DNA from 2 places in the Sanguibacter keddieii DSM 10542 genome. Region 1 is predicted to be linked to the other one. Evidence: riboswitches for the same ligand, from Rfam matches in the RefSeq annotation. Region 1 holds a riboswitch; the other holds the start of a gene.

Region 1 (3,745 bases):
GACAACCCCCGCGACAGACCGAGGAGGTCCCGGTGCCCCGTGAGATCGTGGTCATCACCCCCGTCCCCGTGACGACCGAAGAGCTGCTGCTGGCAGCCCAGGAGGTCGAGCCGACCCTCCGGTTCCGGCAGGTCGGCGGCGGCGCCGTCGTCCAGCTGGTCGACGACGCGGACTCCGAGCCCGTCTTGTCCGTCCAGCAGCCCTCGGCGTTACGTGTCCCGAGCGAGATCGAGCGGCTGCTCCCCGCGGGCTCGGTCCCCACGCCGGTCCGGGCAGCAGTCGTCGCCGCGGCCGAGAGCGGCGAGGCGGTGTGGCTCGAGGCCCTCGCGCCCTTCGACGCGCGGGGTGCCGTGGGCGTCGCGGTCGCGCGTCGCCTCGCGGCACGCCTCGGCGGCGCGTGCGTCGTCCAGGACGGACGATGACCAGCACACGCCGGACGCCACTGCCCGCCGAGGCGGCGCGCTGGCTCGCCGTCGACCTCGGCAGCCGTCCGGCGCAGGTGGTCTTCGCGGGCGTGACCGGCGGCGCCGGGGCCACGACCCTCACCGCGCTCGTGGCCCGCTGCCTCGCCACCTACCGCGCGCCGACCCGTCCCCGGCCGTCCGTCGCCGTCCTCGACCACGACGGCGGCACCGTGCACGAGCGCAGCGGCGCGCCCGCTGCCGGCAGCCCGGCCGATGCCGACGTGCTGCTGCGGTGCCTAGGTGCGCAGGCTCTCAACCCCGAGCCGACGCTGCTCGACGACCCGACGGTCGTCGCCGTCGTCGTGGTGCCCTGGCACCAGGACGGGCTCGGCATGGGCGAGACCGCGGCGGACCGGCTCGGCGTCGAGAGGACGGTCGTCGTCCCCGTGGACGTCACCCGCGCCCGGGTCGGTGGCGCGGTGCTCGGCCTGCCGTGGGACCGCGCGCTGGCAGCCCCCGGGGAGATCTCTGGGGGCGCGCTCGCGCCCGTGACCCGTCGAGCGGTCCTCGCCGTCACGGCAGAGGTGCTGGCGGCGGCCCGACGCGTCGCGGTCCTCACCGCACGCTGAGCCGCCGCTGTCCTCCGGTCAGCCCTTGCGGGCGTGGATGCGCGTCGCGACGCGGGAGGTGCCGCGGGTCGCGAGGACGCGCGTGAGCGCCGCGGTCGCGCTCGTGACGGCGGCGAAGGCGACGATGCTCGCGACGGTCGCGTCGTCGTCGTCGGTGTGGACCGGGGAGTGCCCGGTGGCCTTGGTCCACAGCGCGGCGACGGCCTTCTGAGCCAGCCACCCGGCGCCGAGCGAGACAGCGAGCGTGGTGAGCTTCATGGGTACCGACTGGTCCTTGGCCACGATTCCTCCGCGGTAGTTCGTCTGTGCTGGTCAGGTCCTGATCAGCTGCCGCCCCCACGGTATCTCCCGCCCCGCAGCCCCGCACCCCACCGACACGGACCGCCTCTCATGCTCCGGGCGCGACGACCGGGCACGCCCTAGAGGCCCCTGTCGTCGCGCCCGGAGCATGAGAGCGAGGAGGTAGCCTGGGAGGGAACGACAGGGGAGCGCAGGAGCGCTGAGAGTGCGGAACCACCCGCAGACCCTCGAACCTGATCCGGTTTGCACCGGCGTAGGGAGTCGGGCTATCTCGCCACGCATGCGCGTGGTACCCCTTCTGAGGCACATGTCCAGGAGGACGCATCACCATGAGCACCACCACCAGCACCGTCAGGGCTAGCGGCCGACCGGCCCGCCTCACGACCGCGGCGGTCGCCGGGGCGCTGAGCCTCGCCCTCGCCGCCTGCTCGAGCAGCACCGACGCCGGCTCCGACGGGTCGGGCGACAGCGCCGGCAGCCCGACCACCGTCGACGTCGTCGTCCACGACTCCTTCGGGATCACCGACGAGGCCAAGGCGGCCTTCGAGGAGGAGAGCGGCTTCACCCTCAACGTCATCACCACCGGCGACGGCGGTGCCCTCGCCAACAAGCTGGTCCTCACCAAGGAGTCCCCGCTGGGCGACGTGGCCTTCGGCATCGACAACTCCTTCGCGTCACGCGCCGTCGACGAGGGCGTCTTCGAGCCTTACACCTCGCCCGCCCTGCCAGACGGTGCCGGCGACCTCGCCGTCGACGACACCGGCACGCTCACCCCGGTCGACTACGGCGACGTGTGCCTCAACGTCGACACCGGCTGGTTCGACGAGGCCGGCATCGACGCCCCCGAGACCCTCGAGGACCTCGCCGACCCGCAGTACGCGGACCTCACCGTCGTCACCAACCCGGCCACCTCGACGCCCGGCCTGTCGTTCCTCTTCGCGACCATCGGCCACTTCGGCACCGACGGGTACCTCGACTACTGGTCGAGCCTGACCGACAACGGCCTCAAGGTCGTCGACGGCTGGGAGGACGCCTACTACACCGACTTCTCGGCGAGCGGCGAGGGCGACCGCCCGGTCGTGCTGTCCTACGCGTCGTCCCCCGCCTACACCGTGAGCGACGACGGCACCTCGAGCACCACCGCGGCGCTCCTCGACACCTGCTTCCGCCAGGTGGAGTACGCCGGCGTCCTCGCGAACGGCGACAACCCCGAGGGCGCGCAGGCCTTCGTGGACTTCCTGCTGGGCGACCAGTTCCAGTCGGACATCCCCGAGACCATGTACGTGTTCCCGGTGAGCCCCGACGCGACCATCCCCGCCGAGTGGGAGACCTTCGCCCCCGTCCCCACGTCGCCGATCGCCCTCGACCCGGCCGAGATCTCCGCGAACCGCGACACGTGGATCAAGGACTGGACCGCTCAGGTGGTCGGCTGATCTCGTGACCACCCTCCAGGACGACGTCAGGACCCGCCGGGACCCGGCCGACGCACCCCGCGGACCGGGCGGGCGCCCCGCGCGCCCGTCCGGCCGCGGCCGGCTGCCCGCCCGCACGGGGCTGGTGGCCCGTCGGGCCTCGTGGGCGCTCGCGGTGCTCGTGCCGGTCGCGTTCCTGGGGATGTTCTTCGTGTGGCCGGTCAGCGCCCTCGTCGGCCGCGGCTTCGTGGCCGACGGGGCGCTCGACCTCGGCGGCTTCGCCGAGGTGTTCTCCCAGCCGCGCACCTGGCGGATCGTCGGGTACACCCTCGCGCAGGCAGCCCTCGGGACCGTGGTGTCGCTGCTGCTCGGCATCCCGGGCGCCTACGTCCTGTACCGCTGCACCTTCCGGGGGCAGGCGCTGGTCCGGGCCTTCGTCACGGTGCCCTTCGTGCTGCCCACCGTCGTCGTGGGCGTCGCCTTCCGCGCGCTGCTCGCCGAGTCGGGCCCGCTCGGTTCCTTGCAGCTCGACGGGACCTTCACGGCGATCGTCATCGCCCTCGTGTTCTTCAACTACTCCGTGGTGGTGCGCACCGTCGGCGGGCTGTGGGAGCACCTCGACCCGCGCGCCGAGCAGGCCGCCCGCGCCCTCGGGGCCTCGCCCGCACGGGCCTTCTGGACGGTGACGCTCCCGGCCCTCGGTCCTGCCGTCGCGTCGGCCGCCGCGGTCGTCTTCCTCTTCTGCGCGACGGCCTTCGGCGTCGTGCTCGTGCTCGGCGGCCAGCGCTACGGCACCATCGAGACCGAGATCTGGATGCAGACCGTCCAGTTCCTCGACCTGCGGACCGCCGCGGTCCTGTCGGTCGTCCAGCTGGTGGTGGTCAGCGCCGCCCTGGCGGTCGCGTCCCGGGCGCGAGCCCGGCGCGAGACCGCGCTCGCGCTGACCGCAGCGACACGGTCGACGCACCCGCTGCGCCTGCGCAGCGCCGACGCCCTGCCC
Region 2 (3,745 bases), 450 kb from region 1:
GTGCATCCGCCCCGGGGCGGACGCACGGGCCGGGGTCACCGGACGGTCAGCCGTGAGACCGGTCGGACGGCAGGTGCTTCGGGTCCCACCCGCGCGAGACCTGGCCGACCAGCTGCGGCGGCGTCGACTTGCGCGCCCACGCCCGGAAGGTCAGGTACATCACAACGAGCAGGACCCAGCGCAGCAGCGCGAGGAGCGACGTGGCGGTCGGGTTGTCGCAGGTCGAGGTGATCGAGCTGTCGTTGAGCGAGTGGACCACCATGACCAGCAGGATGCCTCCTACGGCACCGAGCGTGCCGCGACGGCCGTGCAGGTGCCAGAGGCGCCAGGCGATCGCCACGGCGATCCCGGTCCACAGCCAGTGCAGGGGCGACACGGTGAAGATCCGGAAGACCTGCTCCTGCACGACGGTCGCGCTCGAGCTGTCGACCGTCCCGGTCCCGCAGAAGTTCGGGCCGGTCGCGGACGCGGTCTGGTAGGCGTACTGGACAGTCTCGGTGATGGCGAAGCCGAAGCCGGAGGCGAGCCCGACCGCGATGCCGGCGCGCGGGTCGCGGTACCGGCCGAGGACGAAGAGCGCGAGGGGCACGATGAGCTTGGTGCCCTCCTCGACGAGCCCGACGAGCGCGGAGGCCGTCTGGATGCCCGGCCCGTCGATGATCCAGGAGTTGACGTTCGCGGCCACCAGCAGCACCGCGCCGCTCGTCCCGACCACGACGGCCAGGACCTCGAGCGGTCCGATGACGTCGTCCAGGGCGAGCTGGCGGTTCACGAACCTGTAGAAGGCCCAGCAGACCAGCGCCATGCCGACGAGGCTGGCGACGCCCATGACGTGGATCGCGTCGGTCGCGGTGTAGACCGCCGACCCCACCACCAGGACGACGACGGCACCGACCAGCGACGCGACCCAGGAACGTCCCCAGAACCTGCCGTGGAAGCGTCGGCCGCGGACGGCAGGCTGCTCACCGGGCTCGACGCGTGCGGTCCACGCCCGGGAGTCCCACCAGCGTCGCTGCGCGGAGTGCGAGGACGGGTCGGGGAACCACCCCGGTGCCGGGACGCCTTCGCGGACCCGTGCTGCGACGTAGGCCCCGGTCAGGCCGATGATCAAGAGTGCTGCCCCCACCACGCTCAGTGTCATGGAGGCAGTGTGGCAGGAGCGGACCCTCACCGCCACGGTTCCGGCCCACGAGTCTCGACGACCGGTCCCGGCTGGTCAGCGGGGTGCGCCGACCCCTAGGGTGGGTGACGAACACGGGAGTCCGGTGAGCCGGGCTGAGAGGAAGGTTCTCAACCTTCGACCGTCGAACCTGATCTGGATCATGCCAGCGCAGGGAGGCATCTCTTACGGCACCCACGCACGCCAGCTCATCGCTGGCGTGCGTCGGTGCTGCCCGTGCCCCACCTCGAGACGAGAAGGGCACGACAGTGCACACCACCACCAGCACGACCATCACCAGTGCGACCACGAGCGCCGCGACGGGCACCGAGCCGGCGCCCACCCCCGCGGAGCTCGGCATCGGCGCGCGCATCACGCTGTCGGTGATGAGCTCGGACTACGTCCGCATCATCACCGAGGCCCTCGCCGTCACGTCGACCGACGGCCTGGTCGTCGAGACCGACCCGGTCTCGACCCGGGTCGCCGGCACCGAGCAGCGCATCGCGGAGTACCTCGCCGACCTCGTCGCGGCGGCCTCCCGGAGCGGCGAGCACGTCTCGGCGGCCGTGATGCTCTCGCGCGGCTGCCCGGGCGAGGTCACCTGCGACCTGCCCGCCGACCAGCCGTTCCCCGCGCGGCAGACGGTGGCCCTCCCGCAGACCGGCGTCCGCGCCGTCGCCCAGTGGGCCCTCTACCCGCTCGCCGACCAGCCCCTCGCCGGCTCGACCGTGCCCGACCACATGCGGGACATCTACGCCGCGATCGAGCGGGCACGTGCGGCCGGGACCGTCGTCGGGAGTGATCACTACGTCACCCGTCTCGCAGGCGACGTCGCCGACGTCCTCACCACCGTCGTCGACGCGTGGGTCACCGTCGGGCAGTCCGTCCGGCACGTCACCACCCACGTGACCATCTCCGTCAACAGCCCGAGCGAGGCTGCCCGATGAGCGGCGACGGCACCCCGGAGACCACCACTCCGATCGCGAGCCAGGGCTCCGGCTCTCCCGCCACGCCCTCCCAGGGACTCCGCCGCACGCGCCGGGCACCCTGGAGCCTCAAGGAGCTCATGCTCGTCGTGGTGCTCGGCGTCGTCTTCGGCTTCCTCTACTGGGCGCTCGTCCAGGGGTGGATCGCCTTCGCGGCGGTCACCGGCCCCTTCGGCGACCTCACCCAGCACGTCCTGCTCGGCGGCTGGCTGATCGTCGCGCCCGTCGCGATCGCCATCATCCAGCGCCCCGGTGCCGGCATCGTCGCCGAGGTGCTCGCCTCGGTCATCGAGGTCGTGTTCCTCGGCTCGGCCGTCGGGCCCCTGCTGTTCGTCGCCGCCGCGATCCAGGGTGCCGGCAGCGAGCTGCCCTTCACCGCGACGCGGTACCGCAGCTACTCGTGGCTCACCTACGCCGTGTCCGGAGGGCTCGGTGCCTTCGCGGTGTTCTTCTTCAGCGCGTTCCGTGCCGGCTGGTACGGCACCGACCTGTTCTGGACCCGCCTGGCCATCCAGGTGGTCTCCGGTGTGGTCCTCGGCGGGCTGCTCGCCAAGGTGGTCGTCGACGCGCTCGCCCGCACCGGGGTCGTCGACAGCTTCGCCATCGGCCGCACGGCCCCGCGATGATCTCGCTCACCGACGTCACCGTCACCTACCCGCGCAGGGACACCCCGTCCCTGCGCGGGGTCGACCTGCACGTCGCAGCAGGGGAGAGGGTGGTCGTCCTCGGGCCGTCGGGCGCCGGGAAGTCCACCCTCCTGCACCTCGTCGCCGGGCTCGTGCCGCACAGCACGCCGGCGACGGTCACCGGCACGCTGGGACTGGGGGCGACGCTCGACCTCGACGTCGACACCCCGGTCCACGAGCGCTCGACCGTCCTCGGGGTCGTCGGGCAGGACCCCTCGGCCTCGGTGTGCCTGCCGCAGGTCGACGCCGAGCTCGCCCTCGTCCTGGAGAACCGGGCCGTGCCTCCCGCGCTCATCGGGCCGCTCGTCCAGGCCGCTCTCGACCAGGTCGGTGCTGGGGCGCTCGCCGCGGCCCAGACGGCCCGGCTGTCCGGCGGGCAGACGCAACGGGTCGCGCTCGCGGCCGCGGTGGTCGGCCAGCCCGGGCTGCTGCTCCTCGACGAACCCACCTCCATGCTCGACGCCGGTGGCGTCCGCGCCGTGCGGGCCGCGGTCGACGAGGTCGCGCGCGACGCGTCGCTCACCGTGCTGCTCGTCGAGCACCGGCTGGACGACTACGCCGGTGACGGCGGAGTCGAGGCGCTGCCCGGCCGGGCCGTCGTGCTCGGCGACGACGGCAGCGTCGTCGCCGACGGCCCCACCCCCTCGGTGCTCCGCGAGCACGCCGCGGCGCTGCACCGCCTCGGGTGCTGGTTGCCGCTCGAGGCCGAGCTCACCGCCCTCAGCGGTGCGCACGGCGACCTCGCCTCGAGGGCGCACGACGCGTTCCTCGAGGGCCTCGTGCCTCGTGGGACGGGGGGAGAGGGAGACGGTGGGCACGGCGCAGCGCCCTTGCTGCGGGCGCGAGGCCTCGCGGTCGGCCACGGCGCGCGGACGGTCCTCGACGGCGTCGACCTCGACGTGCACGCAGGGCAG

What was found. A riboswitch is a leader RNA that binds a small molecule or an ion and turns the genes downstream of it on or off. The one in region 1 is predicted to bind thiamine pyrophosphate.
Region 2: it holds a riboswitch for thiamine pyrophosphate, as region 1 does, so the genes downstream of both, SKED_RS03900 (YkoF family thiamine/hydroxymethylpyrimidine-binding protein) here and SKED_RS02035 (thiamine ABC transporter substrate-binding protein) in region 1, are expected to answer to the same signal.

What each region holds. Positions count from the first base shown of each region.
Region 1 covers NC_013521.1:462,307-466,051, forward strand. Annotated here, with positions in the region: gene SKED_RS02020 (hypothetical protein) at 33-422, shown strand; gene SKED_RS02025 (hypothetical protein) at 419-1,033, shown strand; gene SKED_RS02030 (DUF4235 domain-containing protein) at 1,052-1,291, opposite strand; TPP riboswitch at 1,506-1,610, shown strand; gene SKED_RS02035 (thiamine ABC transporter substrate-binding protein) at 1,663-2,766, shown strand; gene SKED_RS02040 (ABC transporter permease) at 2,771-3,745, shown strand, end outside.
Region 2 covers NC_013521.1:909,217-912,961, forward strand. Annotated here, with positions in the region: gene SKED_RS03895 (PrsW family glutamic-type intramembrane protease) at 47-1,141, opposite strand; TPP riboswitch at 1,254-1,354, shown strand; gene SKED_RS03900 (YkoF family thiamine/hydroxymethylpyrimidine-binding protein) at 1,429-2,106, shown strand; gene SKED_RS03905 (ECF transporter S component) at 2,103-2,771, shown strand; gene SKED_RS03910 (ABC transporter ATP-binding protein) at 2,768-3,745, shown strand, end outside.